DNA from 4 places in the Azospirillum fermentarium genome. Region 1 is predicted to be linked to each of the others. Evidence: riboswitches for the same ligand, from Rfam matches in the RefSeq annotation. Region 1 holds a riboswitch; each other region holds the start of a gene.
What was found. A riboswitch is a leader RNA that binds a small molecule or an ion and turns the genes downstream of it on or off. The one in region 1 is predicted to bind thiamine pyrophosphate.
Positions count from the first base shown of each region.

Region 2: linked by a shared signal. The riboswitch ahead of thiO (glycine oxidase ThiO) and the one ahead of M2352_RS12160 (ABC transporter ATP-binding protein) in region 1 are both predicted to bind thiamine pyrophosphate.
Region 3: linked by a shared signal. The riboswitch ahead of thiC (phosphomethylpyrimidine synthase ThiC) and the one ahead of M2352_RS12160 (ABC transporter ATP-binding protein) in region 1 are both predicted to bind thiamine pyrophosphate.
Region 4: linked by a shared signal. The riboswitch ahead of M2352_RS08975 (ABC transporter substrate-binding protein) and the one ahead of M2352_RS12160 (ABC transporter ATP-binding protein) in region 1 are both predicted to bind thiamine pyrophosphate.

Region 1 covers NZ_JAOQNH010000001.1:2,580,959-2,588,869, reverse strand. Annotated here, with positions in the region: gene M2352_RS12170 (ABC transporter substrate-binding protein) at 1-883, opposite strand, end outside; gene M2352_RS12165 (ABC transporter permease) at 880-1,650, opposite strand; gene M2352_RS12160 (ABC transporter ATP-binding protein) at 1,647-2,405, opposite strand; TPP riboswitch at 2,398-2,511, opposite strand; gene M2352_RS12155 (ISAs1 family transposase) at 2,644-3,777, shown strand; gene M2352_RS12150 (YjbH domain-containing protein) at 3,810-5,918, opposite strand; gene M2352_RS12145 (pentapeptide repeat-containing protein) at 6,004-7,311, opposite strand; gene M2352_RS12140 (L,D-transpeptidase family protein) at 7,540-7,911, shown strand, end outside.
Region 2 covers NZ_JAOQNH010000001.1:305,985-313,895, reverse strand. Annotated here, with positions in the region: gene htpG (molecular chaperone HtpG) at 1-1,418, opposite strand, end outside; gene groES (co-chaperone GroES) at 1,778-2,068, shown strand; gene groL (chaperonin GroEL) at 2,144-3,784, shown strand; gene M2352_RS01545 (hypothetical protein) at 4,398-4,697, shown strand; gene M2352_RS01540 (YkgJ family cysteine cluster protein) at 4,756-5,520, opposite strand; gene M2352_RS01535 (YchJ family protein) at 5,537-6,016, opposite strand; TPP riboswitch at 6,203-6,305, shown strand; gene thiO (glycine oxidase ThiO) at 6,298-7,470, shown strand; gene thiS (sulfur carrier protein ThiS) at 7,467-7,685, shown strand; gene thiG (thiazole synthase) at 7,717-7,911, shown strand, end outside.
Region 3 covers NZ_JAOQNH010000001.1:136,435-144,345, forward strand. Annotated here, with positions in the region: gene M2352_RS00685 (NADP-dependent isocitrate dehydrogenase) at 1-164, shown strand, start outside; gene M2352_RS00690 (GNAT family N-acetyltransferase) at 282-905, shown strand; gene M2352_RS00695 (hypothetical protein) at 950-1,399, shown strand; gene M2352_RS00700 (LytTR family DNA-binding domain-containing protein) at 1,414-2,250, opposite strand; gene M2352_RS00705 (DUF2141 domain-containing protein) at 2,377-2,793, shown strand; gene M2352_RS00710 (carotenoid oxygenase family protein) at 2,806-4,368, shown strand; gene thiC (phosphomethylpyrimidine synthase ThiC) at 4,365-6,098, opposite strand; TPP riboswitch at 6,190-6,319, opposite strand; gene M2352_RS00720 (methyl-accepting chemotaxis protein) at 6,669-7,911, shown strand, end outside.
Region 4 covers NZ_JAOQNH010000001.1:1,867,455-1,875,365, forward strand. Annotated here, with positions in the region: gene M2352_RS08965 (helix-turn-helix domain-containing protein) at 1-345, shown strand, start outside; gene M2352_RS08970 (methyl-accepting chemotaxis protein) at 354-2,528, opposite strand; TPP riboswitch at 2,711-2,831, shown strand; gene M2352_RS08975 (ABC transporter substrate-binding protein) at 2,919-4,031, shown strand; gene M2352_RS08980 (branched-chain amino acid ABC transporter permease) at 4,039-4,926, shown strand; gene M2352_RS08985 (branched-chain amino acid ABC transporter ATP-binding protein/permease) at 4,919-6,661, shown strand; gene M2352_RS08990 (IS110 family RNA-guided transposase) at 6,673-7,860, opposite strand.

The DNA.
Region 1 (7,911 bases):
CCTTCAGGAACTCGGCGAAGCGGGTGTAGCGGGCCGGGTCCAGTGCTGCCGGGTTGTTGGCGAAGCGGGGCAGGGTGTCGGCCCAGGCGCGGCGGTTCAGATCGTCGTTCAGCTCCGGGCGCCCCTTGACGAAGGCGGCGTGGGCCGGTTCCTGGTGGTTCAGGATGTAGAGCGATGCACGCTCCACCGCCCGCACCAGCCGCGGCAGGCGGGGATCGTCCAGCTTGGCCTTGTTGGCGACCAGGACCAGTTCGTCATAGGGCGGCACCCCCTCTTCCTCGGGGAAGAAGGCGCGGCCGGGGCGTTCCTCAAGCGCCATCTGGTTCAGTTCGAAATTGCGGAAGGCGCCGATCACCGCGTCCACCTGACCCGACAGGATCGACGGCGACAGGCTGAAGTTCACGTTGACCAGCGACACGTCCTTCAGCGACAGGCCGTTCTTTTCCAGCATGGCGCCCAGCACGGCATCCTCGAACCCGCCGACCGAGAAGCCGACCTTGCGGCCCTTCAGATCCTTCACGCTCTTGACCGGCCCGTCGGCCAGGACGACGACGGAGTTCAGCGGCGTGGACACCAGCGTGGCGATGCGCACCAGCGGCAGCCCCTGGCCCACCTGCACCTGAAGCTGCGGCTGGTAGCTGACCGCCACGTCGGCTTGGCCGGCGGCCACCAGCTTGGGCGGGTCGTTGGGATCGGCGGGGGCCACCAGTTCCACGTCGAGCCCTTCGTCGGTGAAGAAGCCAAGCTCCTTGGCCACCACCAGCGGGGCATGGTCGGGGTTGACGAACCAGTCCAGGATCAGCGTCAGCTTGTCCGCCGCCGCCGCGGGCACCGCCGCGCACAGACCGGCGGCCAGCACCACCGCGGCCATCACATGCTTCATCGTGTGGGTTCCTCGTTGAGGGTTGCTTCATCGGGCTGCCAGGGCAGGGCACGGCGCAGCAGCGCGTCCACCCCGGCGTAAAGGGCGATGGCGAACACCGCCAGAATTGTCAGGGCGGCGAACATCACGTCGGTCTGCATGCGGGCGTTGGCGTGCAGCATCAGGTATCCCAGCCCCGCCGACGACCCCACCCATTCGCCGATCACCGCACCGATGGGGGCCACCGCCGCCGCCACCCGCACGCCGGACGCCAGCGCCGGCAGCGCCGCCGGCAGCCGCACCCGCCACAGAACGGCGGCGGGGGCCGCACCCATGGTGCGGGCCAGATCGACCCAGCCGGGATCGGTGCGCCGCAGCCCGTCGAACAGGGCGGTGGTGACGGGGAAATAGATGATCAGCGTCGCCATGGCGATCTTCGACGCCATGCCGTACCCCAGCCACAGCACCAACAGCGGCGCCAGGGCAAACACCGGGATGGCCTGGCTGACCACCAGCAGCGGCAGCAGCCAGCGCCGTGCCGGGCGGAACCCCGACAGCAGCAGCGCCGACGCCCCCCCCAGCGCCACCCCCAGCCCCAGCCCGGCCACGATTTCGGCCAGCGTCCACAGGGCGTGATGGGCCAGCAGCGGGGCCTGGGTCCACAGGGCCTCGGCCACCCGTCCGGGGCCGGGCAGGATGAAGCGGGGAACGTCGGTCAGCCACACCACCCCCTGCCACAGCGCCAGCAGCACGGCGGCGGTGACGGCCCCGCGGATGATGCGGATCATGCCGCCAGCCTCCGCAGCACCTCGGCGTGCAGAGCCATCACCGTGGCGGGATCGCGGGGCGGGGGGCCGGGCGGTTCCAGCGCCGGGCCGATGGCGGCGGGGCGCCCGCTCATCACATGGACCCGGTGGGACAGGCGCAACGCCTCCAGCGGGTCGTGCGTGACAAGAAGGACGGTGCGTCCGGCCAGCATGGTGCCGGCCAGATCCTGAAGCCGCAGGCGGGTGATGGCGTCGAGCGCCGAGAACGGCTCGTCCATCAGCACCACGGGCCGGTCCTCCATCAGCGTGCGGGCCAGCGCCACCCGCTGCCGCTCGCCGCCCGACAGGGCCGCGGGCCGGTCCCGCTCCCGCCCCGCCAGCCCGACGGCGGCCAGCAGCCCGCGGGCGCGGCTGCGGACGGTGGCGGTCAGCGCCTCTCCCCGCAGCCGGGCGCCCAGCGTCACGTTGTCCAGCAGCGCCAGCCACGGCAGCAGCAGATCCTGCTGCGCCATATAGGCCACCCGTCCGGCCAGCGGGGTGCCGTCGGAGGTTTCGATGGCGGTGGGCGGTTCGGGGGTGTCGAGCCCGGCCAGCAGCCGCAGCAGCGTGGTCTTTCCCACCCCGCTCGGCCCCAGCAGGCTGGTGATGGCCGCCGGCTCCAGGCTCAGGCCCAGCCCGTCGAACAGGCGGGCGCCGCCGCGGGTCAGCCGTGCCCGGGCGATGGATAGGCCGAGGGGGGCCGGGACCGACGGCCCAGCCCGCAGGACATCATGCATGGCTCACTGATCCCTACGCCGGTATGAACCGGATCAGGTTCCAGGGGTCGCCTCCGCAGGGGTGCGGAGACCTCTCAGCCGCCAGCCGGCTCCCCCCAGTGATTGAGGCAGAGACTATGGCGCGGCGGGCCGGGAACGGCAAGGGGGTCTGCCCAGGGCAATCGGGTGAAGGAGTGCGTGACAACGGGTCGGAGTTCTGAATCGATGCCGTGCCTTGGCATCGACACTGGCGGGCATGATGGACGCGACCGGGGCGCTGGGTGAGACGATTGTTTTTCTGGATCATTTTCGTGCGCTGCCGGACCCTCGGCAACGCGGTAAGGTGATCTACCCGTTGGACGAGGTGCTGTTGCTGTGTCTGCTGGCGGTGTTGGCGGGAGCGGAGAGCTTTGTCGAGATCGCCCGCTTTGGGACTAAGAAGCTGGCGTTTTTGCAGCGGTTCCGGGCCTTTGCCCACGGAACTCCGTCGCATGACCAACTGGGCGACATCTTCGCCACGCTGGTCGCCGAGCACTTCCAGCGCTGCTTCGTCGCCTGGGTTGCCGCCCTGACCGGCGCCCCCGCCGAGGTCATCGCCATCGACGGCAAGACGGTGCGGCGGTCGCACCACAAGAGCGCCGGCAAGGGGGCCATCCACATGGTTTCCGCCTTCGCCGCCCGGCAACGGCTGGTGCTCGGGCAGGTCCAGGTCGCCGCGAAGGCGAACGAGATCGTCGCCATTCCCAAGCTGCTGGAAATGCTGAGCATCGAAGGTGCCATCGTCACCATCGACGCGATGGGCTGCCAGCGCGGCATCGCCACGGCTATCCTTGCCAAGAAGGCCGACTACCTTCTGGCTCTCAAGGGCAACCAGGGCAGCCTGCGCGAGGACGTCGAACTGTTCGTGATCGAACAGAAAGAGCGCGGCTTCCCGGACACCACGATCAGCCGGCACCAGACGGTTGACGGCGACCATGGCCGCATCGAAACGCGCACCACCACGGTCATTCACGACGTCGCCTGGCTACAGGAGCGCCACAATTGGCCGGGGCTGAACAGCGTCGTCATGGTCGAAAGCCGGCGCGACATCGGCGACAAATCCGAGGTCGAAACCCGCTTCTACATCGCTTCCCTGGTGCTCCTGGCTGCCCAACTGGGGCCGATCATTCGCAGCCATTGGGCGGTGGAAAACAGCCTGCACTGGGTCATGGACATGATCTTCCGTGACGACGAATGCCGCATCCGTACCGAGCACGCCCCCGCCAACTTCACCACCATCAAGCACATGGCCCATAACCTGCTCCGAAGAGCACCGGGCAAGGACTCCCTGCGCATCCGCCGGAAGCTCGCTGCTTGGGACGACGACTTCCTGGCCAGTCTCATCACCTCATAAACCCTTCACCCGATTCCCCTGGGGCTGCCCGCCTAATCCATCAGCCGCCCCCAGCTTCCCGCCACGGGGCCGAAACCGGCGGCGTTCACCCGCCCGTGCAGCGTCCACGGCAGCTCCAGGCGCTGGCCGGCATCGCGTCCGATGCTGCGGGTGGTGACGGCGGCGCCGCCCGCCGCCAGGCCGTCGGCCATGCCCAGCCCCATGGCGCCCAGCGGAACCGTCAGCCGCAGCCCATGGTCGATGCGTCCCTCCGACAGGCCGTAAGCGGCGGCCAGCGCGTTGCCGCCGGTGTGCGGCCCGTCGGTCCAGGTGACATGGGCCCCCACCGCAATCCCGTTGTCGAAGCGGTGCGACAGGTCCAGCGTGGCGCCCCGGTCGCGGCCCAGATAGCGCCCGGCGCGCAGGGTGGCGGTGCTCATGCCGTCGCCGGACTCCAGATACGCGGCCAGATGCCCGGTGATGCGGCCGCTGCCCCGCTGCACCGCCAGCCCGGCGGCGGGCTCGCGTTTCCACACGCGGTTCAGGTCCAGGCCGATGGCCCACCGGGCCTGAACCGGTTTCCACAGCGCCTCGGCCCCGGCGCCGGCGAACATCTCCTCCATCCAGCCGGCGGACAGGCGGGCGTGCCAGCCGTCCGCAGGGGTGGACAGCCACGACAGCATCAGCCGCCCGGCACGCACCGGCACCGCGTCGTAGAGCGCCACGTCGCTGCGCACGGGCCGTTCCACCGGCAGGGCGCTGAGGTCGAGAGCCCCCAGCGTGGACGCGGGCGTGATGCGGGCGGTGGCGTCGAGGACTACCCCGCGCACCGGCTCCGCCGTCATCCCGGCTTCGGTCACCGTGCGCCCGGCATAGGGTACGCCGGCTTCGAACAGGCTCTGGTCGGAGGTGATGGTCAGCACCGGCATGATCCGCCACGACCAGGACGCGGGCGGAACCGGCGGGGTGCCGGTCACCCCGGTGGTCCGGGCAATCTCCTCGGGGCTGCCGCGGCGGGCCATGGCCCGCTCCACCTGGGCGCGGGGCAGGCTGTAGGATGCACCGGTCAGCCCGCCCGATCCGGTGACCACGGTCAGGGAGTCCACCCCCGGCGCGGCGGCCTCCGCCAGCAGCCGGGCGGCGCGGCCCACCGGGCGGGCGGCGGGGCCGTCCTGGCCCGCCGGGTCCAGCCACAGCACCGCGTGGGCGTCGTCCAGAACCGCGGCGCGGGCCGGCAGCCCTTCGGCTTCGGCCACCGCCAGCAGGTCGTCGCGGGGCATGGCCGCGGGGGCGCGGGGCACCGGCCAGGACAGGGGCGGGGGCGTGCGCATGCGTCCCTCCTCCGCCAGATCCGCCGGACCGGGGGTGAGCGACAGGCGCACCCCGGCATAGCCCTGCTGCCACCCCAGCGACAGGTCGGCCCAGCCCGCCGGCTTCCACGCCACCGCCACGCCCCACGGCGGCCCGGCGGGGTAGGTGGGATCGACGCTGCGTTCATAGGCGAAGCGGCTGCCGGGCAGGTCGAGTTTGAGCGACACCCCGTCCAGCGGCGTGCGCCATTCCACCCCGGCGAACAGACCGATGCGGCGTCCGGTGAACCAGCCGGGCGGGCCGCGGCTGCCGGGCCCCTGCAGCGGGCGGTCCCGCCGCAGCCGGCCGGGCAGGGGATTGGCGATGCCCGGCCCTTCGCCCAGCCGGCCCCATCCCAGGCCCGCCGTCAGATCCAGATCCCACCAGCGCCGTGTCGCCACCAGATATTCCGACGCCAGCCGCCCCCGTTCCCGCAGGTCATAGCCGATGCCGCTGACGTCCCGCGCACCGATGGCGAGCGCCGGCCACCATTCCCCCTCGTCCCACAGGCGCAATTTCACATCCAGGCCCGGTTCGTTCAGCCCGAACAGGCTGGGCGACAGGGTGGAGCGGGCCACCACCTCCAGCCAGGGCAGGGGCTGAACCCCGAAGGTCAGGTGCTGCGTTCCGTACCGCTGCCGGGCGAACCCGGCGGTGACGGTGCCGGCGGGCAGCATGCGGGCGCTGGGCGATTCCAGCAGCCCGGTGCCGCCCCAGTCGGACAGGGTGGGCGTCAGCGGCTGCGCCGACGCTGGACACACCGCCAGCACGGCCATCGGAAGAAGAAGGAGGGGAAGACGGCGCATCGCCATGAAGGATGACCGGGGCCGGAACACACACCAGACCCATCCTTACAGCATACGAATGCAACCGAAAAGAGGTGGGATGCGGGCCGGCCTAACGCCGGCGGATGCCGCTGAAGGTGACCTGCCCGCGTTGCAGCCGGGCGCCGGTCAGGTTGGCGCCGTCCAGCACCGTGCCCAGCAGGATGGCGTCGGCCAGATTGGCCTGCACCAGATTGGCCCCGGTCAGCAGCGCGCGGGTCAGATCGGCCCCCATCAGGTTCGAGGCCCAGGACCGGCCCGTGGACCGCCCGTTGGGATCCTTGATCTCCGCCGCGTTCAGCCGCACGCCGGTCAGGTCGGCGTCGGCCAGCCGGGCATAGGACAGGTTGGCCCCCGACAGGTCGGCCCCCATCAGGTTGGCCCGCGACAGGTCGGCCCCCGACAGGTCGGCCATGATCAGCCGCGCACCGGCCAGCGACGCCCCCGACAGGTTGGCACCCCGCAGGCTGGCGGCGGACAGGTTGACCCCGCGCAGGTTGGCGCGGCTGAGATCGATGCCGTCCAGCTCCGCCCGCTGGCCGCGCTGGCCCATGCTGTCGATCCAGCGTTCATGGTCGAAGATGGCGCGCTGGATCTCCGACCCCATGGCGTCGATGGGCCGGGCCATCAGGGCGCCGGAGAAATCCGCCTGGGACAGGTCGCAGTCGGCCAACCCCACGCCCACCAGTTCGGCGTCGCGGAACACCGCCCCGGTCAGCCGGGCGCCGGCCAGTATGGCGCCGTTCAGCCGAGCCCCGGCAAAGCAGGTGTTGACCAGGACCGCCAGACGCAGGTCGGCGTTCTGCAGGATGCCGTTGGACAGGTCGGCGTCGGACAATTCCGCCTGGCGCAGGATGGCGCCGGTCATGTCGGTGGGCACCGACGGTTCGCCCATGGCCAGCCCCTGCGACGCCTGGACCAGGACCGAGGTGCGGAGCTGGCGCTGGGCCGCCTCCCGCTCCGGGGATTCCAGCACGCTGTTGCGGCGCTTCGGCCCGGCGGGGGTGCCGCTGGACAGGTCGGCGCCGCGCAGGATGGCCTCGGTGAAATTGGCCGCCCGCAGCCGGGCGCCGCGCAGGTCGCTTTGGGACAGGTTGGCGTTGCTGATGTCGGCGTTGTTCAGGTTGACCCCGAACAGATCGGCGCCGGCCAGATTGGTGGCGTGCAGCCGGCATTTCACCAGCCGCGCCCCGGTCATGCGGGCCGACCGCAGGTCGCGGTGGGCCAGATCCGCCCCCTCCAGGTCCGCCATCACCAGATCGGCGCGCATGCCGCCCGGCAGCCCCTTCACCCAGCGCACGTGCCGTTCCAGCACCTCGGCCAGTTGGTCGGGGGGGACGGGAGCGGGCGGACGGGGCTGGACGGCGGACGGCGTTTGCACGGAAGCACGTCTGTATGGTTGTGGACGCAAGGAGTGCGTAGCGCAATTCTCTGACAGCATTCCTTACCGAAGGCTAAACGGATCCTCCGCGAAGGGGGTAGAAAACGCGCAGTCTTTTGTTGCGTCTTTGTCACAGCCTGCGGCTTTGCAGAAACACACCATGGAACCCACATCGACAGAGGCGCCGGCGATGGTCTATCGCTTGCCTCATTCGCCGAGGTTGGTTCCATGACACGCTCTTCCGCTGGTTTCGCCCGTCTCCTCCTTGCCGCCGCTGCGTTTTGGCCGGTTCTGCCCCTGGCGGCGGCGCCGGTTCCGGCCCGTGCCGAGGGGGCGGAGCGCGCGTCCCTCGACGTGGCGATCGCCGCGCGGATGGTGGACAACGGCCGTTTCGTCGCCGGCGACCCGGTGGATTTGCAGGGCTTGCGCCGTTTTTATGCACAGCGCGGATTTGTGCCCTTGTGGGTGCAACCGGGTGGTGTTTCGGGCGGCGCGGTGGTGCCGGCGGCCTCGGCGGTGCTGTCCGTCCTGCGCGAGTCGGACGCAGAGGGGCTGGCCCCCGCCGACTATCACGCCGCGGCCATCGCCGAACGGCTGGCC
Region 2 (7,911 bases), 2.3 Mb from region 1:
CGGGTGACCGACTTGAACGGCTTGTCCTGATAGCTGCCCACCGACGGCACCCAGAATTCGTCAACCGGGTCGGTCAGCAGCAGCACCTCGATGCCCTTGGCGCGGAAGCCTTCCAGTTGCGGGCTCTTCATCAGGCTGTCCACGTCGTCGCCGGCGATGGTGTAGATGGCCTCCTGGCCTTCCTTCATCCGGCCCACATACTCTTCCAGCGACACCAGCCCGTCGCCGGCGGTGGTGCGGAAGCGCAGCAGCTTCAGCAACTCGTCGCGGTGCTCGTAATCTTCGTACAGACCTTCTTTCAGCACGGCGCCGAAGTTGGTCCAGAAGGTTTCGTACTCGGTCTTGGCGTCCTCGTCGCGGGCCTTCTTGTTCAGGTCGCCCAGGACGCGGCGGGTGATGCCGGCGCGGATCTTGGCCAGCATCGGGTTGTGCTGGAGCATCTCGCGGCTGATGTTCAGCGGCAGATCCTCGCTGTCCACCACGCCTTTCAGGAAGCGCAGATAGGGCGGAATCAGCCCCTCGGCCCCTTCGGTGATGAACACCCGCTTGACGTACAGCTTCACCCGGTGGGCGCGCTTGGGGTCGAACAGGTCGAACGGCTTCATCGACGGCACGAACAGCAGGTTCGTGTATTCGATGGCCCCTTCGGCACGCCAGTGCAGCGTCAGCCACGGGTCGTCGAAGCTGTGGCCGACGTGGTGGTAGAATTCCTTGTACTGCTCGGGCGTGACGTCCGACTTGGACCGCACCCACAGGGCCGACGCGCTGTTCAGCGCCTTGGCCTCGTCGCCGTCACCGAACAGGATCGGGATGGCGATGTGGTCGGAGTATTTGCGGATGATGCCGCTGAGGCGGCTTTCCTCCAGATACTCGTCGTCGCCGTCGCGCAGGTGCAGGATCACGCGGGTGCCGCGGGGCAGGTCCGCGGCCTCGGCGATGGTGAATTCGCCCTTGCCGTCGGACTCCCAGCGCCAGCCCTGCGCTTCCCCGGCGCGGCGGGTCAGCACCGTCACCCGGTCGGCGGCCATGAAGGCGGAATAGAAGCCCACGCCGAACTGGCCGATCAGGTTCACGTCCTTCTTGCCGTCGCCGGAAAGCTGCTTCATGAACGCGGCGGTGCCGGAGCGGGCGATGGTGCCCAGGTTCTCCACCAGATCCTCGCGGTTCATGCCGATGCCGTTGTCGGCGACGGTCAGCGTGCGGGCGTCCGTGTCCACCAGCAGGCGCACCTTCAGCGCCGGATCGTCGGCGGACAGCTCCGGCTGGGTCAACGCTGCGTAGCGCAGCTTGTCGCAGGCGTCGGAGGCGTTGGAGACCAGCTCGCGCAGGAACACTTCCTTTTCGCTGTACAGCGAATGGGCGACGATATCGAGCAGGCGGCTGACCTCGGCCTGGAAGCTGAGCCGTTCCTCGGTCATGGGATCACCATCTTCTTTTGTGTGTGAAAGGGAATTTTGAATCGGGAATGGCCGCACATATGTGGAAATGCGCGGCGAAGTGCAAGAGGCATGGCGCCTCCCCGCCCCGAATGACGTTCGTGTGAAATTCTGCCGCATCCGTAGGCGGCGCTTTTGGAAAAATATTGTATTTTATCAATATGTTATCCCGCCTCCCGCGGTGTGGGCAGCCGCTGGCGGCAAAAAATGCGCAAATCCCCTCTTGAATCCCGATGGCCTCTCGATTAGCTGTTTGGCACTCGCCGGGAGGGAGTGCTAACACGATCCCCGGTTCCAGAATCAAACCTCAATCGTCTTTTGAGTTCGAGGAGGCTACCACCATGAAGTTCCGTCCGCTGCACGACCGCGTCGTCGTCAAGCGCCTTGAGTCCGACACCAAGAGCAAGGGCGGGATCATCATCCCCGACACCGCGAAGGAAAAGCCCCAGGAAGGGCAGGTCATCGCGGTGGGTCCGGGCGCGCGCGACGAAGCGGGCAAGGTCGTCGCTCTGGACGTGAAGGCCGGTGACCGCGTTCTGTTCGGCAAGTGGTCCGGCACCGAAGTGAAGATCGACGGCGAAGATTTCCTCATCATGAAGGAATCGGACATCATGGGCATCATCGAGGGCTGATTTAAGCTCTCTGTTGCCTGCTGATGCTCTTCGCATCTTTGCGTCCCAATTTTACGATTTAAGGAAAACGAGACAATGGCTGCCAAGGAAGTCAAGTTCTCCGCCGTCGCCCGCGAAAAGATGCTGCGCGGCGTGGATATCCTGGCCGATGCGGTCAAGGTGACCCTGGGTCCCAAGGGCCGCAACGTCGTGATCGAAAAGTCCTTCGGCGCTCCGCGCATCACCAAGGACGGTGTGTCGGTCGCCAAGGAAATCGAACTGGCCGACAAGTTCGAGAACATGGGCGCCCAGATGGTCCGCGAGGTCGCCTCGAAGACCAACGATCTGGCCGGTGACGGCACCACCACCGCCACCGTGCTGGCCCAGGCCATCGTCCGCGAGGGCGTGAAGGCCGTGGCCGCCGGCATGAACCCGATGGATCTGAAGCGCGGCATCGACCTGGCGGTCGAAGCCGTCGTCGCCGACATCAAGTCGCGCGCCAAGAAGATCACCACCAACGACGAAGTGGCCCAGGTCGGCACCATCTCCGCCAACGGCGAAGCCGAAATCGGCAAGATGATCGCCCAGGCCATGGAAAAGGTCGGCAACGAAGGCGTCATCACGGTGGAAGAGGCCAAGAGCCTGGAAACCGAACTGGACGTCGTGGAAGGGATGCAGTTCGACCGCGGCTACCTGTCGCCGTACTTCATCACCAACGCCGACAAGATGATCTGCGAGCTGGAAAGCCCGTTCATCCTGCTGCACGAGAAGAAGCTGTCGGGCCTCCAGGCTCTGCTGCCGGTTCTCGAAACCGTCGTGCAGTCGGGCAAGCCGCTGCTGATCATCGCTGAAGACGTCGAAGGCGAAGCGCTGGCCACCCTGGTGGTCAACAAGCTGCGCGGCGGCCTGAAGGTCGCGGCGGTGAAGGCTCCGGGCTTCGGCGACCGCCGCAAGGCGATGCTGGAAGACATGGCCATCCTGACCGGCGGCCAGGTCATCTCCGAAGACCTGGGCATCAAGCTCGAAAACGTCACCATCGACATGCTGGGCACCGCCAAGAAGGTCGTGATCTCCAAGGAGACCACCACCGTCGTGGACGGCGCCGGTTCGAAGGAAGACATCGAAGCCCGTTGCGGCCAGATCCGTGCGCAGGTCGAGGAAACCTCCTCGGACTACGACCGTGAAAAGCTGCAGGAACGTCTGGCCAAGCTGGCCGGCGGCGTCGCGGTCATCCGCGTCGGCGGTGCGACCGAGATCGAGGTGAAGGAACGCAAGGACCGCGTTGACGACGCCATGCACGCCACCCGCGCCGCGGTGGAAGAAGGCATCGTCGCCGGTGGCGGCACCGCGCTGCTGTACGCCTCCAAGGCTCTCGACGCCCTGAAGCCGATCAACGACGAACAGCGCGTCGGCATCGACATCGTGCGCCGCGCCCTGCAGTCGCCGATCCGTCAGATCGCCTACAACGCCGGTGAAGACGGCTCGATCATCGTCGGCAAGCTGATCGACCAGAACAACCCGAACTTCGGCTTCGACGCCCAGAAGTCCGAGTACTGCGATCTGGTGGCCGCCGGCATCATCGATCCGGTGAAGGTCGTCCGCACCGCCCTCCAGGACGCCGCCTCGGTGTCGGGCCTGCTGATCACCACCGAAGCGATGATCGCCGAAAAGCCGGAAAAGAAGGCCCCGCCCGCCATGCCCGGCGGCATGGGCGGCATGGACGACATGGGCTTCTAATCAAAGCCTCTGTCTCCCGGCCAACCGGAAGAACGAAGAGCGCCTCCCGCACGGGGGGCGCTTTTTCGTTTCAGGCGCCCTGGTTTCAGGCTTCGGGAATGTCGGGGCCGCTGCCGAACACCCACGGCTTCCGCCCGTCCGTACTCAGGATTTCCATCGGAAGGCGGGGCAGCCGCGTCCGAACCGCTGGGCAAAGGCTGTTGCGGTTCATGAAAACCCTCACTTTGGAACCCGATGCGGGGATCATAATGAGGGATTTTGCCATAACCCTCATTATCCAGATCCCATGCGGCACCATACGGAGGGTTTTTCCGAATCGCCGCATCCGTTTCGTCTCCATGCTCGGGGAAAGAGGGCGGCCGATTGTCCACAAAGCGTGGTGGGAAAATCTATAATGGCAAATTTTCCAAAAGAAGGGCTTCTATCCTACTGAAATCATCGGGAATGAAGCTGCGGTACCCTGTGGTTGGTACCCCGCTCTCGGTTGCGGACAAACAATCCACATTTTTTTATGAGAATATTGTTCTTGAAAACAATAATATCAAAAATTTGAATTGAGGCGGTTTGATTTCAAGGCGCACAAGGTGTCCACACAAAATTAATGGAGATATCCATGCGCTCCCTGAAGATTGCTTTTGTCGCTGCTTTCGCCGTTGCGGCGGTTCCGGCCCTGGCCTTTGCCGATGATTTCGAAGCGCTGTGCACCGCCACCGACAAGTCGGAGCCGACCGTCAAGTCGTGCCAGTGCGCGTCCACCAAGCTGAGCGGCGCCGACCGCACCGCCGCCATCGACGCGATGAAGGCCGTGAACGGCGCCATGGCCGCCGGCAAGGCCGAAGAGGCCGCCGCCGCCACCCAGAAGCACGCCAAGGGCATCGAGATCCTGATGACCGCCCAGGCCACCTGCATGTAATCCGCAGGATGAAGGGGCGGGGGGCGCCGTGACGGGCGCCCCCCGCCCTTTTTTGCGTCTACCGCCGGAACCGTTCCATCTCGGCGGCGAAGCGTGTGTAATGAGCGTGGTACTCGGCCCATTCCGGTTTGCCTTCGGTGCGGGCGGCGTGATCCGTCAGCACCGGGATCTGCCGTTCCGCGAAGGCGCGGGTGTCGATGGTGCGCGACAGGCTGAGGAACGACGAAAAGCTGACCGGCACCTTGCCGCCCATGGGGTTCAGCGATGCCTTCGCCAGCAGCGCCACCAGCGACGGGCTGGCCTTCACCATCATGTCGGCATAGGCGCGCAGGGCCGGGGCCTGCTGCACCAGGGCGGCACGCTCGCGGGTGAAATCACCCTTCTCCACGATCGTCTTGTCCCGGTACACCACCGGGGCCGCGTCCGACGTGTCGCAGGCCCAGCCCGCCCGCGGGGTCAGGTACGGGCGCTGCTCCCCCTCCTCCTGATAGGGGTAGAAGGGCATGGTGCGGCAGCGCAGCGGCTTGGCATCGTGGACCGAGCACAACAGCCCGTCGGCGGACAGCAACGGGCACGGCATGTCCGGCGGGATGTAGACGGTGGGCATCAGCAGCACCGCCACCTCCTGCCGCCGGTCCAGGCGCACGGTGGCGCCCAGGCGCGCGGCGAGCGCGAAGGACCTGGCCCCCTTGCGCACCGGCGCCCAGATCATCGCCAGGGGAAAATCACCGGCGTGGGCGACGGCCTCGTCCACCGTCAGGGGCAGCCAGCCGTGGCAGCATTTGCCGCAGGCGGTGCAGTGGAAACGGTGCTCCATCGCCATGGTGCCGGATACCGGGTCAGGCGCCGCAGCACTTCTTGTGCTTCTTCCCCGACCCGCAGGGGCAGGGATCGTTGCGGCCCACCTTCACCACCTGGCGCGGCGGCGCCTTGGGGTTCAGGTCGCCGCGCACGTACAGCCAGCGGCCCCCGTCGTGGCGGAAATGGGCGCGTTCCCGCTGCACCATGTCCTCGCCGTTCCGACGGAACCGCAGGGTGAAATCCACGGTGGCCGTGCCGTCGCCGGCTTCCGCCCCGCCGGTGATCTCCACGCTGTCCCACTCCACCTCGGCGGCGGCGCGCTCGGCCTCGGGGCGGTTGAACTCGGCGGCGATCTCGGGGGCGTGGGTGCACTCCACGTAATCCAGGTTGCCCTGGGTGAAGGCGGTGTAGCGGGCGCGCATCACCGCCTCGGCGGTGGGGGCGTCGGCGGTGCCGGCGATGAACGGGCCGCAGCAGCCCGCAAGGTCAAGGCCGGAGCCGCAGGGGCAGGGGATCATGGGTGGGCTTTCCGGGGAAGAAGACAAGGGGGAAACGGGGCGGCGGGCACCATACCAGCCGCGCCCGCACCGGGCCAGCACGGCGGGGGCATCACGCCTTTGCGGGATGGGCTGCGGTAATGCAGCGCCATGGAAGGTTGAGGATTTTTCTTGCAAAGGTGCGGACGCGGGTTCACCATCCGGCCCGACCATAGGCTGGGGTGCCGCCCGGTTCCGTCCGTGCGGCTGAGATCATACCCATCGAACCTGTCTGGATAATGCCAGCGAAGGGAGCCACCGCAATGGACGCACCCACGTCCGCCATCCGTCCGTTCTCCGTTTCCTCCCACCCGTCCGTCGCCGTCGTCGGCGCCGGGGTGATCGGCCTGTCCATCGCCTGGACGCTGGCGCGGGCCGGCTGCCGGGTGTCGGTGTTCGACCGTGGCCCCGTCGGCGGCGGGGCCAGCAACGCCGCGGGCGGGATGCTGGCGGCCTGCGTCGAATCCGAACCGGGGGAGGAGGCGCTGGTTCCCCTGGCCCGCGCCAGTCAGGCGCTGTGGCCCGGCTTTGCCGCCGACCTGCACGCCGCCGGTGGCATCGACCCGGAACTGCGGACCGAGGGCACCATGGTCATCGCCCGCACCGCCGACGATCTGGGGCGGGTGCGGTTCCTCTATGATTTTCAGAAGGGGCTGGGGCTGCCGGTGGAATGGCTGCCGGGGAGCGAGGTGCGGCATCGTGAACCTTTCCTTGCTCCCGGCATCGGCGGTGCTATCTTTTGTCACGAAGACCATCAGGTTGACAGCCGCCGGTTGGTGGCGGGCCTGCACAGCGCCTGCGTGAACGCCGGGGTCATGGTGTCGGCGGGCGTGCCGGTCGCCCGTCTGAACCACACGGACGGGCGTGTTACAGGCGTAACGGTGGGGGATACCGCCGTAACGGCCGATGTGGTGGTCCTGGCCGCGGGGGCGTGGTCGCGGGATCTTCCGGGCTTGACGGACGCCGGCCGCCCCCCGGTGCGTCCGGTCAAGGGGCAGATGGCGGCGGTGCGCATGAGCGCCGCCGCCCCGCTCCTGTCCCATGTGGTGTGGACCCCCGGCACCTACCTCATTCCCCGCCGCGACGGGCGCCTGATCATCGGCGCCACGACGGAAGAGGCGGGGTTTGACGAACGCCTGACCGCCGGCGGGGTGATGGCCCTGCTGGAGGGGGCGTGGCGGGCGCTGCCCGGCATCGCCGACCTGCCGCTGGAGGAGACGTGGGTGGGCTTCCGCCCCACCGCGCGGGACGACGCGCCGATCCTCGGCACGGGTCCGCTGGACGGGCTGGTCTATGCCACCGGTCACCACCGCAACGGCATCCTGCTGACCCCCATCACGGCACAGGCCATCGCCGCCCTGATCCTGGAGGGGGAGATGCCGGCCGTGGCCACCCCCTTCGCCCTGTCCCGTTTTCACCCCGCGCGTGCCGCATGACCGCCGCCGCTTTCATCCGCGTGAACGGTCAGCCCCAGCCGTGCCCGGCGGGGCTGACCGTCGCCGCCCTGGCCCACGCCCATGGCCTGGAGGCCGGGGCCCGCGGCGTGGCCGTGGCGCTGAACGGCGCCGTGGTACCGCGGGGCCGCTGGGGGGAAACCCCGCTGGCCCCCGGTGACACGGTGGACATCGTGCGCGCCTTCCAGGGCGGCTGATCATCCCTTCCCACACCTCGGAGAGTTGCTCATGACCGACGACGCCCTTGTCATCGGGGGACGGCGGCTGACGTCGCGCCTGTTCCTCGGCACCGCCGGCTATCCCAGCCGCACCGTGATGCTGAACGCGCTGGAGGCCGGGGGAGCGGAGGTGGTCACCGCCTCCATCCGCCGCATCAGCCTGGACGGCTACGCGGAAAGCCTGGTGGACGCGCTGGGAGACCGG
Region 3 (7,911 bases), 2.4 Mb from region 1:
TCGCCCAGACCCTGGAGAAGGTCTGCGTCGAGACGGTGGAATCGGGCTACATGACCAAGGATCTGGCCATCCTGATCGGGCCGGAACAGCCCTGGATGACCACCCGCCAGTTCCTGGACAAGCTGGACGAGAACCTGCGGAAGAAGATGGGCGTGGCCGCCTGATAGCGGCCTCCCCCTCCCTTCACGGGCGATACGGACCCGGAGCCGCAAGGCTCCGGGTTTTTCGTTTCCGGCGCATCACGGCTTTTCCCGCCGCGGCAACGATGCGATGCTGGGGGCATGACCGATTCCATCACCCTGCGTCCCGCCACCCCCGACGATGCTCCGGCCATCGCCCCGTTGCTGGTGATGGCGGGGGGCGGATCTTACGAATTCATGCTCGACGGGCTGGTGCCGGGGATGAGCACGGTGGACCTGCTGATTCCCGGCCTGAGCGGGACCGCCGGCTCCTTCTCGTACCGTCACATCGTGGTGGCGCAGGCCCCGGACGGCACGGTGGCCGGCATCGCCCACGCCTATCCCACCGACTGGATGCGGCAGGCCGACCGCTCGCTGATTCCCCCCGACCGGCTGGAACACCTGGCCAGCTTCGACGCCGTGCAGGCGTGGGACACCCTGTTCCTGTCGGCGCTGGCGGTGCTGCCGGCGTGGCGGCGGCAGGGTGTCGCCGGACGGCTGCTGGAAGAGACGGTGGAGCGGGCGGCGACGGGCGGCTTCCCCGGCCTGTCGCTGCATGTGTGGGCCGACAACGAACCGGCCCGCTGGCTCTATGCCCGCCATGGCTTCACCGAGCGCGGACGGGCGGCCATCCCCTGGCACCCGCGGCTGCCGCACGAGGGGGGCAGCATCCTGATGGTGCGGGAAACCTTGACCCGGCGCGCGGGTTTCCCATTGTGGCGGTAACCAGGGTGATAACGGTAACCGGAAAGAACGGAAGGCGGTTGGCGATGACGGCGAAACATATCCGGCGGGTGCTGGTTCCGGCGGCGGCGGTTCTGGCGCTGGCCGCCTGTTCCGGTACCGACCCGCGCACGCAGTTGGCGGACCGGGCCACCCGGCAGTTGGTGGGCATGAACAAGGCGCAGCTTCTGGCCTGTGCCGGCGTGCCCGACAAGCAGGCCACGGTGAACGGGGACGAGATCTACACCTATCTGCGCGACTCGCCCTTTGCCACCCCGTCCCCCAGCACCGCCATCGGTGTGCAGGGCAGCAGCGCCGGCGGGGCCACCATGGGTGTCGGGGCCAGTTTCCCCCTGTTCGCCCTGTCCAGCCCCGGCGGCTGCCGCGCCGACGTGGTGCTGCGCAACGGAACCGTGGCCCGGCTTGGGTATGGCGACGGGTCCAACCCGGCGGATTGCGCCGATATCGTGGACAACTGCCTGCCCCCGGCGCCCTGACGGAAGGGCAGGGATTACACCCACCCGGCGGCGCGCACCGCCGGGGCGTGGGTGCGGCTGACCGGCACCTTCATGCCGTTGCTTAGAACCAGGGTGAGCTTGCCGTCCGCGCGCCGCTCCACCCCCGTCACCGCATCCCGCGCCACCCAGAACGAGCGGTGGACCCGTTGACCGGGGAAGCCGTCCAGTTCCGCCACCGCATCGCGCAGCCGCATCAGGATCAGATCGCTGCCGGCGGCGGTGTGGATGCGCAGGTAATGATCCTCCATCTCCAGCGCCAGCAGCCGGCGGCCCAGCCGCGGGGGGATGCGGTCCAGGAACCGCGGCTCGCCCGTGGGGACCGCCGGCTCCGGTGACGGGACCGGGGCCGGCGGCGTCAGAGTGCCGCGGCTCAGCAGTTCGGCACGCAGCGGCAGCACCGTCACCACCGCCGTCACGATCAGGCAATAGACGTACAGGGTGGCCAGCCCGCCCACCGCGCCGAATCCGCCACGCCCCAGCCGGGTTTCCACCACGGCCACCGCCGCGGTGATGAGGGCGTTCACCACCAGGGTCACCGGCACCACCACCGCCGGCCACGGCACCGCCCGGCCACGGTGGGCCCCGATGCGCCCGGCGGCCAGGATGCCCAGCGCCATCACCCCCTGATAAGCCAGGAACCCGAACAGCATCATCCCGCCCCAATAGGCCAGCCGCCCCGGCAGCGTCAGATCCTGGAAGGTGCCGTAGGGGCCGAGGGCGGCCAGAACCGCCGCCGTCGCCGCCATCACCGGCAGATGACGGGTCAGCCACAGGCGCGGGCGGAACAGGGGCTGGGCCAAGGGCTGGGCGGCAACCGCCGCTTCACGCATCGTCAACGGCAGGGACCTGCATCCGGCGAAGGAAGGGCGGCTGCGCGCGCAACCGCCGTGGCGGGGCAACCGGCCCTTGCGGCATCAGCGATGGCACATTCATTCCCCACAGCGGAGCCCGTCGCCATGATCCGTCCCCTATCCATCCTGTCCCTGCTGCTGCTGGCCGCCCCCGCGGCTGCGGGAGAGCTTCGCGCAACCATCGCCAACGTCAAGCCCCATGGCGGCACGGTGATGGCCGGCCTGTACGCCTCCCCCGACACGTACACCCGCGACGAGCGGACGGCGGGCGTACAGCTTGCCCCGCTGGCGGGCACGGTGACCGCCGTGTTCGCCGGCTTAGCCCCCGGACGCTACGCACTCGCGGTGTTCCAGGATGCCGACGGCGACGGGCGGCTGTCCACCAATCTGGTGGGCATCCCGACCGAGGCGTACGGCTTCGCCAACAACCCCGCCGCCGCCTTCGGCAAACCCGGATTCGACGCCGTGGCCGTCACCGTCGGCGACGGCGTTGCGGAAACCGCCGTCGCCCTGACGCCGTGAGGAGGACTGGTGATGACCAGGATGACCGTGATGCCGTGCGACCGCCGCACCCTGCTGCGCGCCGCCGCCGGGGCGGCGCTGCTGGCCGGGGTGCCCCTGAAACCGCTGCTGGCCGCCGCCGATCTGGCCGCCACCGATGGCGATGATTGGGCCGCCGCCTTCGACGCCGCCCTTGCCCGCGACCCCAGCCTGATCGGCTGGCAGGGCAACGGGGTGGAACGGGACGTTGCCGATGCCGCCGTTTCCGGCGCGTGGCCGGCGGAGCTGCGCGGGGCCTTCTACCGCAACGGGCCGGGCAGCCAGAGCGTGGGCGGGCGCCGTTACCGCCACTGGTTCGACGGCGACGGGCTGGTCCACCGCTGGGGCATCGGCGGTGGGCGGGTGTCCTACCGCGCCCGCTATGTCGCCACCCGCAAGCGCATGGCCGAGGCCGCCGCCGGGCGGGCACTGACCGGGGCCTTCGGCACCCACTGGGACGGCCTGCCCTTCGGCACCCCGCCCGACGCCATGAACCCGGCCAATATTTCCGTCCTGCCCCTGGCCGGGAAACTGCTGGCGCTGTGGGAGGCGGGATCGGCCTACGACCTCGACCCCGCCACCCTGGCGACGGCGGGGGAGCGGGTGTGGCGGCGTGATCTGGCGGGCATGCCCTTTTCCGCCCACCCCAAGACCGACCCGGACGGCACGGTGTGGAACTTCGGCGTCGATTACCCCAGCGGGCGCCTGTTCGTGTGGCGGGTGGGGGCCGACGGCGCCCTGAAACGCTGCGCCGAGATCCCTGAGCGCCATCCAGGGATGCTGCACGACATGGCGGTGACCGAACGGCACATCCTGTTCCTGCTGGCCCCCTACACCATCGACCCGGCCCGCTGGGGCACGGTGCCGTTCCTCGACGCCCACCGCTGGCAGCCCGACGCGCCGCTGCGGGCGGTGGCGGTGGACAAGGACACGCTGGCGGTGGTGCGGCGGTGGGAACTGCCCGCCGGCTTCGGCTTCCACTTCGGCAACGCGTGGGAGGAGGCGGACGGCACCATCCGCTGCGATTTCTGCCTAGCCCCCGACGCCGGGCTGGTGGACCGGACACTGCGGCTGGTGATGCGGGGGGAACGGGCGGACTCGGCCCCGCCGCGCATCACCCTCATCACCCTTCACCCCGACGGGCGCACGGCGGTGGAACCGCTGAGCGCCGGTCTGGCGGAATTCCCCCGCGTTGACCCGCGGATGGTGGGCCGGCGCAACCGCGCGCTGTTCCATCTGGAACGGCGGGTGGACGGCACCGGCCCGTGGCTGGGGGCCGTGGTGCGGCGGGACATGGAAACCGGGGCGGTGGACCGGTACGACCATCCCCCCGGCATCATCGCCGAAGAGATGGTCTTCGTCCCCCGCCCCGGCAGCCAAGCCGAGGGCGACGGCTGGCTGCTGGGCACCGTGCTGGCGGTGGGGGAGACGGCGGACCGCTCCCGCACCGGCCTTGCGCTGTTCGACGCCGCCCGGCTGTCCGCCGGCCCGGTGGCGCAGGCGTGGCTGGACGCGCCCCTGCCGCTGGGGTTCCACGGCGCCTTCGCCCCGGCTTAGACGGGGGTGTAGATGGCCCCGCCGCCCTCGCGGAAGCGGCGGGACATCTCCTCCATGCCTTCGTCCGCCGCGATGTCGCGCACCTCCTGCGAGATCTTCATGGAGCAGAACTTCGGCCCGCACATGGAGCAGAAATGGGCGGTCTTGGCCCCTTCCGCCGGCAGCGTCTCGTCATGGAACGCCTGGGCGGTGTCGGGGTCCAGCGCCAGCGCGAACTGATCCTTCCACCGGAAGGAGAAGCGCGCCCGCGACATGGCGTCGTCGTGCAGCCGCGCCGCCGGGTGCCCCTTGGCCACGTCGGCGGCGTGGGCGGCGATCTTGTAGGCGATGACCCCGGCCTTCACGTCGTCGCGGTCGGGCAGGCCCAGATGCTCCTTGGGCGTGACGTAACAGAGCATGGCGGTGCCGAACCACCCGATCATCGCCGCGCCGATGGCGCTGGTGATGTGGTCGTAGCCGGGGGCCACGTCGGTCACGATCGGCCCCAGGGTGTAGAACGGCGCGTCGTGGCACAGCCGCTGCTGCAGCTCCACGTTCTCCTTGATCTTGTGCAGCGGCACGTGGCCCGGCCCCTCGATCATCACCTGGACGTCGCGGTCCCAGGCGATTTTCGTCAACTCGCCCAGCGTCTCCAGCTCGGCGAACTGGGCGGCGTCGTTGGCGTCGGCCAGCGATCCGGGACGCAGGCCGTCGCCCAGCGACAGCGCCACGTCGTACGTGCGGCAGATCTCGCAGATCTCGGCGAAGCGGTCGTAGAGGAAATTCTCCCGGTGGTGGGACAGGCACCATTTCGCCAGGATCGAGCCGCCGCGCGACACGATCCCCGTCACCCGCCGGGCGGTCAGCGGGATGTGGGCCAGCCGCAGCCCGGCGTGGATGGTGAAGTAGTCAACGCCCTGCTCCGCCTGTTCGATCAGCACGTCGCGGAACACCTCCCACGTCAGGTCTTCGGCCTTGCCGTTGACCCGCTCCAGCGCCTGATACACGGGGACGGTGCCGATGGGCACGGGGGAATTGCGCAGAATCCACCCGCGGGTCTCGGTGATGTCGCGCCCGGTGGACAGGTCCATCACCGTGTCCGCCCCCCAGCGGATGGACCACACCATCTTTTCCACCTCTTCGTCGATGGACGAGACGACGGCGGAATTGCCGATGTTGGCGTTGATCTTGGTCAGGAAGCTGCGGCCGATGATCATCGGCTCGCTTTCCGGGTGGTTGATGTTGGCGGGGATGATGGCCCGGCCCGCCGCCACCTCCGCCCGCACGAATTCCGGCGTGATGAGGTCGGGCAGCGGCGTGCCGAAGGGTTCGCCGTCGAACCGGGTGGCCGGGGCGGTCAGCCGGCCCAGGTTCTCGCGCACGGCGATGTATTCCATCTCCGGCGTGACGATGCCGGCGCGGGCATAGGCCATCTGGGTCACCGCCCGCCCGGCCAGCCCGCGCAGCGTGCCGGCGGCGGTGACCTCCACATCGTTGCGGTCCCGGATCCACCGCGCCCGCAGATGGGGCAGGCCGCGGGCGGTGTCGATATCCAGGTCCGGGTCGGTGTAGGGGCCGGAGCTGTCGTATTGCATGACGCACGGTTCACCGCCGCCCACGTCGATGGCGCGCAGCGGCACCCGCATGTCCGGGTGGGCGGCGCACGACGCATACACCTTGCGCGATCCGGCGATGGGGCCGGCGGACACGGTGCGGGCGGGGGGGATGACGGGTGTCAGGTCTTGGGGCACGGGATGGTCTCCTCACGCGGTGTGGGTGGGAGATCCGGTGCCATACTGGTGCTGGGATGCGGTCTGTCGGGCCGCACAAAGCCCCGCCATGGGGGTGCGCCCCGTTCCTCCCTTCGCCGGTATGAACCGAATCAGGTTCGAAGGGTCATCACGTCGCCAGCAACCAAAAGCCGTGGCCGGTGATATCTCAGCCCCCTAACGGGACCCCCCTGGAACGGGGCGATGGTTTGCCATTCCCGGCAAACTTGTCAAAAGAAATCGTCCGAAGCCCGATTCGGACCGTTTTTTGCGAATGCGGCATGAGGGCGCATAGGGGGCGAAAATACGCTTGAAAAGCGATTCGATTGAGTGCCTCAATCATCAAGACGGCGGTCAGTCCGTCAAAACAAGAATCATAAAATTTAAATATACGGTCGAAGAACGGTGCTGCCTCATCAGGGCGGCAACGGTTCGGCGTGTGTATTCCGGTGGTTAATACAGGGTTAAAAGGTTGCGGGAAGGGACGAGATGAACGGCTTTGCTGACAAACAATCAGATATACGAAGCGGCTTCTGGACCATTGGACGCAAGGTGACCGTCTGCTTCATGGCGGCGGTGGTGGTGGGCTTCGCCCTGATCGTCGGCCTCTCGGCCAACATGCAGATGGCCGAAGCGGTGCGGGTCGCCACCAACGACGCGAAGGTCAAGACGGAGATGCTGGCCAACGCCGTGCGCGTCGGCGTGGTGGGCCGCGACGGCAACGCGGTGGAGGCGGAATTCATCCCGCTCGCCAAATCCGACGCGGTGGAGCTGGCGTCGCTGCGCGCGGTCCACGCCAAGGACGGGACCATCACCGATTACCGCAACCCCGCCCACCCCGCCTTCGACCTGGGCCGGCAGGAAGACATGATCACCGCGGCGCTGGGCAGCCTGAAGCCGCAGGTCCGCACCGTGGGCGACCACGTGGTGGTGGCGGTACCGGTGCTGAACAACCGCGGCGACAAGGCGTCGGGCGCGCTGGCCGTGGCGTGGGGCATGAACGGGCAGAAGGCGGCCATCACCGATCAGGTGAAACACCAGCTCGCCGTGTCCGCCGCGGTGCTGGTGGGTCTGGTGCTGCTGCTGAACGGGGTGATCGGGGTGATGGTGGCCCGGCCCCTGCGCGCCATGGCCGGCACCATGGACCGCATCGCCGGGGGCGATACCCAGGCCCAGGTGCCGGCCACCGAACGGCGGGACGAGATCGGCACCATGGCGCGGGCGGTGCGCGTGTTCCGCGACAACGCCGAAGCCATCGGGCGGCTGCACGCCGAACAGGCGACCCAGGCCGAACGGGCGGAGGCCGACAAGAAGCGCGCCCTGGTCGATCTGGCCGACCGTTTCCAGGCCAAGGTCAGCACCCTGGTCGGTGCCATCGCCCAGGCGAGCCAGGGCATGGCGGAATCCGCCGGCTCCATGGCCCGCGTGGCCGAGGATGCCTCGGCCCAGTCCCACAGTGCGGCCACCGACACCGACGCCATCCTGGACAATGTGAAGTCGGTGTCCACCGCCGCGGCCCAGCTTGCCGGCTCCATCGAAGAGATCGCGGCCAAGGTTCACCACTCCGCCGCCATCGCCAACGACGCGGTGTCCAGCGCCGAGCGCACCAACGTCACGGTGCAGGGCCTGCAGGCCAGCGCCGAACGCATCGGCGAGGTGGTGCAGCTCATCAACTCCATCGCCAGCCAGACCAACCTTCTGGCGCTGAACGCCACCATCGAGGCGGCGCGGGCGGGGGAGGCCGGCAAGGGCTTCGCCGTCGTGGCGTCGGAGGTGAAGAACCTGGCCAGCCAGA
Region 4 (7,911 bases), 710 kb from region 1:
CTGTGCGCTCCGGTGGGGGTATCGCTGGACTGGGTGGCCACGGGCTGTGGGCGCATGGCCGCCGCCCGCGGGCAGGCGTCAGGGGATCTGACCATGACGGAAACCCTGCTGAACAACCTGATCGCCGGGCTGGAAATCCACAAGGCGCGCACCGGCCTGCGCATTCCCCCGCTGACCCAGGCGCGGCTGGTGGTGCTGTACTTCCGGCTTCTGTCCCGCCGGCTGGACGCCGTTGGCGGCCCCACTCCGGCGGATGCGCTGTTGCTGCCCGGCACCCCGGTGGACATCGCCGCCGATCACGATCTGGCCGACATCCTGGCCTTGGCGGTGGGGCACCCGGAATAAGGGGGCGCTCAGGCCGTGCAGCCCAGCCGCACGGCCCCCCAATGCTTGCCCTTCACATAGACCGGGGCGGAGATGTCCTTCATCGACGCGATGCGCCCGCCGCCCATGTCGCGGCGGTAGGTCTGGATCAGCGCCGGCTGGCGCGACCGGGCGGCGGCCAGCCCGGTGCTGTCGTCGAACAGGCGGCGGTGACGGCTGTTGGCGGTGTTCCACACCGGATCGTCGGGCCGCTGGGGCTGGGAATAGGCACGGTTGTGGGTGGGCAGGTAACCGTTGCGGTCCACCGCCACGCAGAACACGATGCGCGGGTTGCGGCCCACCACCGGCTCCTGCAACCCCGGCAGCACCCGGTCGCACAGGTCGGTGAAGGGGGTGGTGTATTGCGGCGGGTTGCTGCCGGGCACGGCGGCGTAATCGGCGGAGAACAGCCGGTCCATGCCGATCTCCCCCCGGTCCACGGCTGTCTCGAACAGGGCGCCGACGGCGGCGGCGGTATCGCGGGCGATGGCGGTCAGTTCGGCATCCCGCGCCAGCGCCTCGGCCATCAGCGGCTGAAGCCGGGCCAGGAAGGGCGGGGGCAGGGGATCGAAGCGCACATGCACCATGTCGCCGTCCACCCCCACCACCGCACCCGTGGCGGGGCCGAGGTTCTGGATGTCCAGGCGGAGCGGCTGGCCGGCGGACGGCGCGGGCGTCATGTCGCGCACCTGGCACCCGCCGGTGGAGATGTTGTCCAGCCGCCCGCGGAACGGCGTGCCGCCCGCGTCCCCGGTGCAGGTCAGGTCCACGGCCACCCGTTCCTCCCGCCGCCGGTTGCCCAGATGGGTGCCGCGCAGCGAGGCGGTGACCCGCCGCCGGATGCCGTAGATCTGCTTGACGATGACGGACGCGTTTTCCCACAGTTCCCCCGCCTTGGCGGTGGCGTGGCCGGCGGACGCCGCCACCTCCTCGATGCTGCCGTGCATGCGGCGCATGGTGTCGGCCATGGTGTCGGCGTGGCCGGCAATGGTGCGGGTGACCTCCGCCTGTTCGGCGACGGAGACGGTCACGTTGCCGATGTCGGTCGCCACCGCGTCCACCTGGGTGCCCACCTCGTGGATGATGGCGGCAGTGTCGCGGATGAACCCCTGCATGGTTTCGATTTGGGTGCGGATGTCGCTGGTGGCGTTGTTGGTCTGGTCGGCCAGCGTCTTCACCTCGTTCGCCACCACGGCGAATCCCCGGCCGGCGTCACCCGCCCGTGCCGCCTCGATGGAGGCGTTGAGGGCCAACAGGCGGGTTTCCTTGGCGATCCGTTCGATCAGGGTGACGACGGACCCGATGCGTTCCGACGCGGTGGTCAGGGCCACCGCACTTTCCTGCGCCTGCGCCGACCGTTGCGACGCGCCGCGGGACGACTGGGCCGCGTGCTCCACACGCCGGGCGATGCCGTCCACCGACTCCGACAGGCCCCGCGCGCTGTCGGCCACGCTGTCGGCCAGGCTGGTGGTGTCCTGGGACGCGGCGGTGACCTGGGCGCCCAGGCTGGACACGGTGTTGGACGCGGCCAGCACCTCGTCCGCCGCCGCCTCCATCACGGTGGCGTTGCGGCGGACCAGATCGACGGCCCCGCCCAGTTCGCGTTCGAAGCTGTCGGCGAATTCCCGCATCTCCGCCTCGGAATCGCTGGCGGAGTTGATGCGGATGTAGCTGGACAGCGCCGCTTCCGCCTCCATCAGCACGGTGCGGATCAACAGGGCGGCATCCTCGGCGGCCTGGGGTTTGCGGCTGGTCAGGATGATGTCGCGCACCAGCGATTCCAGCATGAAGGCATAGCCCGCCATGTACTGGGCCGGCGTCAGCCCCACCCGCTGGTGCACCCGCCCCACGGTGCGGATGCGCTGGGCGTACCCGTCGCCGAACCCGCCGGTGAAAAAATCCCGCCACAGGGCGTGGTGGGCGCGCCGCGCCTGCTCCACCCGCGACGGGTCGGGGAACAGCGGGGCGGTGGCAGGGTTCTGCGTGACGAAACGGTAGAAATCCCCCAACGCCTTGTCGATGGCCGGGTCCAGGGGGCGCGCCATGCCGGCCAGCCGCCGTTCCGCATCGCCGTCGATGCGCCACAGGGCGCGGTCGATGGGCGGCGTGTCGTCCAGCGCCGGGGAGGGGGCGGACGGACGGGGGGCGGCGAGGGTGGCGGCCATGACGTTTCCTTCCCAATGCGGCGCTTCGATCCCATCATCGTCGGTTGCAGGGGCGCGCCGTCGCTTTGCATTGGAACGGTATGATCGGTGTCTCACCCAACGGTGGCGAGCAGCGTATTGTCGCACGAGACCGGACCTTCCGCCCGTCTTGACAGGCGGGGGCGGGGTTGCGACAGTTCACATTCGAACGGCTGGGGTGCCCCGCCGGTGGCATGATCGTGTGCGTGCCGGGCCGGGGCTGAGAGAAGACCCATCGAACCTGATCTGGATCATGCCAGCGAAGGGAGCCGGAAGCCCGCACCCCGCCCGCACCCCCATGGGCCGGCCCGTGCCGGGGTTCCCCCCGTCGCCTGAGGCGAAGAGGGAGTGGAGCGCGTGGCGATGCGGCGGATGTCCTGTGTGTCGGCCCTTTTTGCGGCCTTGGTTGCGGGTCCGGCGGCGGCGGAAAGCCTGCCGGTGCTGGTGCCGCTGACCGGATTCCTGTCGCTGGAGGGCACCAGCCAGCGCAACGGCGCGGTGCTGGCGGTGAAGGAGGCCCCCGCCTCCCTGTCGGTGACGGCGGAGGTGGTGGACACCGGCACCTCGCCCGAGGCGGCGGCGACGGCGCTGGAACGCGCCCTGTCCCGCGGCACGCCGCCGGCGGTGGCGGCCAGCATGCTGGGCACGCAGATGCTGGCGATGCTGCCGCTGGCCCAGGATTACAAGGTGCCGCTGGTCACCGTGTCGGGCACGGCTTCGATCACCGAGCGCGGCAACCCGTGGGTGTTCCGCTTCTTCCCCGGCGACGCGGTGACCAAGAGCGCCCATGCCCGCTATGTGGTGGAGGAACTGCACAAGACCCGCCCGGCGCTGATCTACCAGACCACCGCCTATGGCCAGAGCGGCAAGGCCCATCTGGAACCGGCGTTCGCAACGCTGGGCGCGCCGCTGGTGTTCGCCGAGGGGGTGGACCCGGCGGCCAAGGATCTGCTGCCCGTGCTGACCAAGGCGCTGGAGGCGAAACCGGACGTGCTGGTGCTGCACCTGCATTCCGCGCCCACCGCGCTGATGGTGCGCACCGCGGCGGCGGCGGGGGTGAGCCTGCCCATCGTCGCCGGCTCGGCCATGCACCAGCCCAGCACCGCGGCCCTGCTGGAGCCGGCGGAGTTGAAGGGCGTGTGCGCGGAAACCGCGGCGTCCCCCGTCTCCGGCGGCACCCCGGCCATGGAGGCGTTCACCGCCGCCTACCGCGCCGCCTTCAACGCCGAACCCGACGCCTTTGCCGTCGGGCAGTACGACGGCATGCGCATGGTGCTGGACGCCATGGGCAAGGGCGCCAAAACGCCCGAGCAGGTGCGCGCCGCGCTGGCCTCGGGGACGTACGAGGGGCTGGCCATGACCTACCGCTCGGACGGCACCGGCAACATGGCCCATTCGGCGGCCATCGTCTGCTACGACGGGGCATCGCGGGTGCCGGCGGTGGTCAAGCGGTACGATGGAGCGGTGAATGGGGCTGTGAAGTAGAAAGGCGATGCTGGCGCAGCTTGTCCTGAACGGTGCGGCGCTGGGGGCCGCCTATGCCCTGGTGGCGCTGGGCTTCGTGCTGGTGCTGAACGCCGCCGGTGCGGTCAACTTCGCCCATGGCGATCTGGTGATGGCCGGGGGGATGCTGGGCGCCGTGCTGGGGCCGATGGCGGCGGATGCCGTCGGGCCGGTGCCGGGGGCGGTTCTGCTGCCGCTGGTGCTGCTGCTCATGGCCGGGCTTGGGGTGCTGGTGGCGGCGGTGGCGTACCTGCCGCTGCGGCGCAAGCCGCCGGTGGCGGTGTTCGTCACCACCATCGCCGTGGGCATCATGCTGCAGAACGGCGCCAACACCCTGCTCGGCGGGGAGCCGAGGGCGGCCCCGCCGCTGCTGTCGGGGGGAACCGTCACCCTGTGGGGCGGGGTCACCGCACCGGAACAGTCGCTGGCGGTGATCGCCGCCGCCGCGGTGCTGATCGCGCTGCAGGTCTGGGTGTTCGGCCACACCCACACGGGCCGGCGGCTGCGGGCGGCGGCGCAGGATCCCGACATGGCGCGGGCCTGCGGCATTCCGGTGACGCGGATGGTGCTCGCCACCTTCGCCATCGGCTCGGCGTACGCCGGGGCGGCGGGGCTGTTGCTGGCGAACCAGTATTTCGTCACGCCCCACGCCGGGGGGGATCTGATCCTCAAAGCCTACATCGCCGTGACGGTGGGGGGCTGGGGATCGGTGCCGGGGGCGGTGCTGGGCGCGCTGCTCATCGCGGGGTTCGAGGTGGGGGTGTCGGCGGCGCTGTCGTACCCGGTGGCCCAGGGGGCGCTGTACCTGACGCTGCTGCTGATGCTGGTGCTGCGCCCGCAGGGGCTGTTGGGGGAGGCGGCGCGGCGCCGTGCGTGATTTCCGGCTTGCATCATCACCGGTGGTTCTGACGCTGGGGGCCTTGGTGCTGCTGGCCTATGCCCTGTTCGGCGCCTCGCCCTATGGGCTGCGGGTGCTGACGGTGGCGGGGGTGTACGCGCTGGCGGCCATGGGCTTCCAGATCGTGTTCGGGGCCGGGGGGGCGCTGTCGTTGGCCCAGGGCGCGTTCTTCGGGCTGGGGGCCTATGTCACCGGCATTCTGGGGACGGCGGCGGGGCTGGGCTTTGCCGTGACGTTTCCGCTGTCGCTGCTGGTGCCGCTGGTGGTGGCGGTGGCGGTGGGACTGCCGGTGCTGCGGCTGGAATCCCATTACTTCGCCCTGGCGACGCTGGGCATTGCGCAGGTTCTGTTGCTGCTGGCGGTCAACCTGCCGGACCTGACCGGCGGGGCCAACGGCATCGCGGGGGTGCCCGGCGTGGTGTTGGGCGTGTGGGCGGCGGGCGATCCGGTGCCGCGCGGGCTGCCGCTGGCCGCCCTGGTGTGGGGGCTGGTGGCGGTGGGCGGCATGGTGGCCGCGCGGCTCTTGTCCGGGCGGTGGGGGCGGGCGCTGGCGCTGGTGCGCGACGACCCGCTGACCGCGGCCACGCTGGGGCTGGACGTGGGGCGGCTGCGGCTGGGGGCCTTTGCCGTCAGCGCGGTCTATGGCGGGGCCGCCGGGGCGCTGGCCGCCCACACCCAGCGGGTGGTGTCGCCCGAGGTGCTGGAGTTTCCCGTCATGGTGTCGGTGCTGACCATCACCATCGTGGGGGGCGCCATGGCCGGCGGGCGCGGGCGGGTGGCCGGGGCGGTGATCGGGGCGGTGCTGCTGCTGCACGTGCCGGAGTGGTTCCGCTTTCTCGAACGCAGCTACCTTATTGTGTATGGCGCCGCCCTGCTGCTGGTGACGGTGCTGGCGCCCCATGGGCTGATGGGGGTGGTGGAGCGGCTGTTCCCCCCCCACCCCCGCGCCATCCCCCCGGCACGGGAGCCGGCGGCCCATCTCCACGCCGCGCGCGCCGGGCCGGTGCTGGCGGTGGAGGGGCTGCGGAAATCCTTCGGCGGGGTGGTGGCGGTGGACGGGGTGTCCTTCACCGCCGCGGCGGGGGAGGTGGTGGGGATCATCGGCCCCAACGGCTCGGGCAAAACCACGCTCATCAACCTCGTCAGCGGGGTGGAGCGGGCGGAGGCGGGGGCGGTGCACCTGGGCGGGGTGGACATGGCCGGGCACCGCGCCGACCGCCTGGCCGCCGCCGGGCTGTCGCGCAGCTTCCAGTCGGCCATCCTGCCCGGTCACGCCACGGTGCTGGACGCGGTGGCCGACGCCCGGCTCAGCCTCGATCCCTCGGTGACGGCGGCCCGCGCCCACGCCCGCGCGGTGGTGGAGCGGATGGGGCTGGGCGTTGTGATGACCGCCCCGTGCGCCGGGCTGCCGGCGGCGGTGCGGCGGCGGGTGGATCTGGCCCGCGCCGTGGCCCGCCGCCCGCGGGTGCTGCTGCTGGACGAACCCGCCGCCGGGCTGGGGGAGGATGAGAAGGCGGCGCTGGCCGCGCAGATCCGCCGTCTGGCCGCCGGCGGCATGGCGGTGGTGGTGGTGGAGCACGACATGGGCTTCCTGCTGCCGCTGGCCGGGCGGCTGGTGGCGCTGGACCAGGGGCGGGTGGTGGCGTCGGGCGTGCCGTCCGATGTGGTGAACCACCCGGCGGTGCTCGACGCCTATCTGGGGGGGAGCCTGTGAGACACCCTGTGTCAACCCTCTGGAGGGAGGTTGAGCGCTTTGGCGGCGGCATGCTGCTCAGGGTTGTAGATTTTGGCGTCGTACCAAGCGCGCCACAGGACGCGGATCCAGGCTCTTGCGAGGATGCGGATGGCGTGGGGGTGATCGCAGCCGCGGTCCCGGGCTTTGCGGTAGACGGCGGCGGCCCAGGCGCAGGCATGGCGGGAGTTGTCGGCGAAGCAAGTGATGGCGGCGCGCAGGCGATGATTGCAGGCCCAGCGGAAGACGACGCCGCGGCTTTTGCCCGAGGCATGGGTGACGGGGCTGACCCCGGCTTCGGCGGCGAGTTGGTCGGGCGTTTGGAAGCGCTCGCGCACGTCGCCGAGTTCGGCGAGGATCTGGGCTGCGCAGATGCGTCCGGCCCGCGGGAAGGACATCACGACCTTGCCATCGGGGAGTTCGGCGACGGTGTGCTCGATGCGGGCGGAGAGCTTGGCGATCTCGGCGAGGAGGCGCTCCAGGACGGCTGCGAGGGCGCGGACCATCTCGCCCTTGGCCTCGGCTTCGGCCTCGCCGGCGAGGCCGGCGGGAGCGGCGCGCAGGCGGTCCAGCAGATCGGCCGGGCTGCGGCGTCCGCAGTAGGCGTGGCTTGCCAGGAAGGCCTTGAGGCGCTTCTCGCCAAGGCGGGCGGCGCTGTCGGGGGTGGGATAGCGCTGGACGAAGGCGAGCGCGATGGGCGAGTCGATGTCGGCGAAGATGGCGGCGGCGCCGGGCCAGAAGCTGTCCAGCAGGCTGCGCAGGCGATTGGCCAGGCAGACGCGCTCGGCGACCAGGTCGTCGCGGCCGCGGACCAGGGCGCGCAAGGCCTTGATCTCGTCGGACCAGGGCGTCAGGGGCCGGAAGCGGTGGCCGTCGGTGCGCAGAATGTCGGCGAGCATGAAGGCGTCGCCGGGATCGCTCTTGCCACCGGCGGCACGGTAGCGCGGCCGGCAGGCCTTGACGACGTTGGGATGGATCGGCACGACCGGATGGCCGGCCTCGACCAGGGCATCGACGATCAGTCCGCTCGGGCGCTCGATGGCGATGGGAAGCTCGCCGGCCGGCGCCAGCTTCGCCAGCCGCTTGCACAGTTCCGCCAGACCGGCGGCATCGTGTTTGATCTCCAGGCGGAGCACAGCGGCTCCGGCGCCGCCCCAATCCAATCCCCCGAAATACCGCATGGGCAGGTCCTCCGTGATTGCGCTACGCTGCCGAGCGTCGGGAGGAACTGC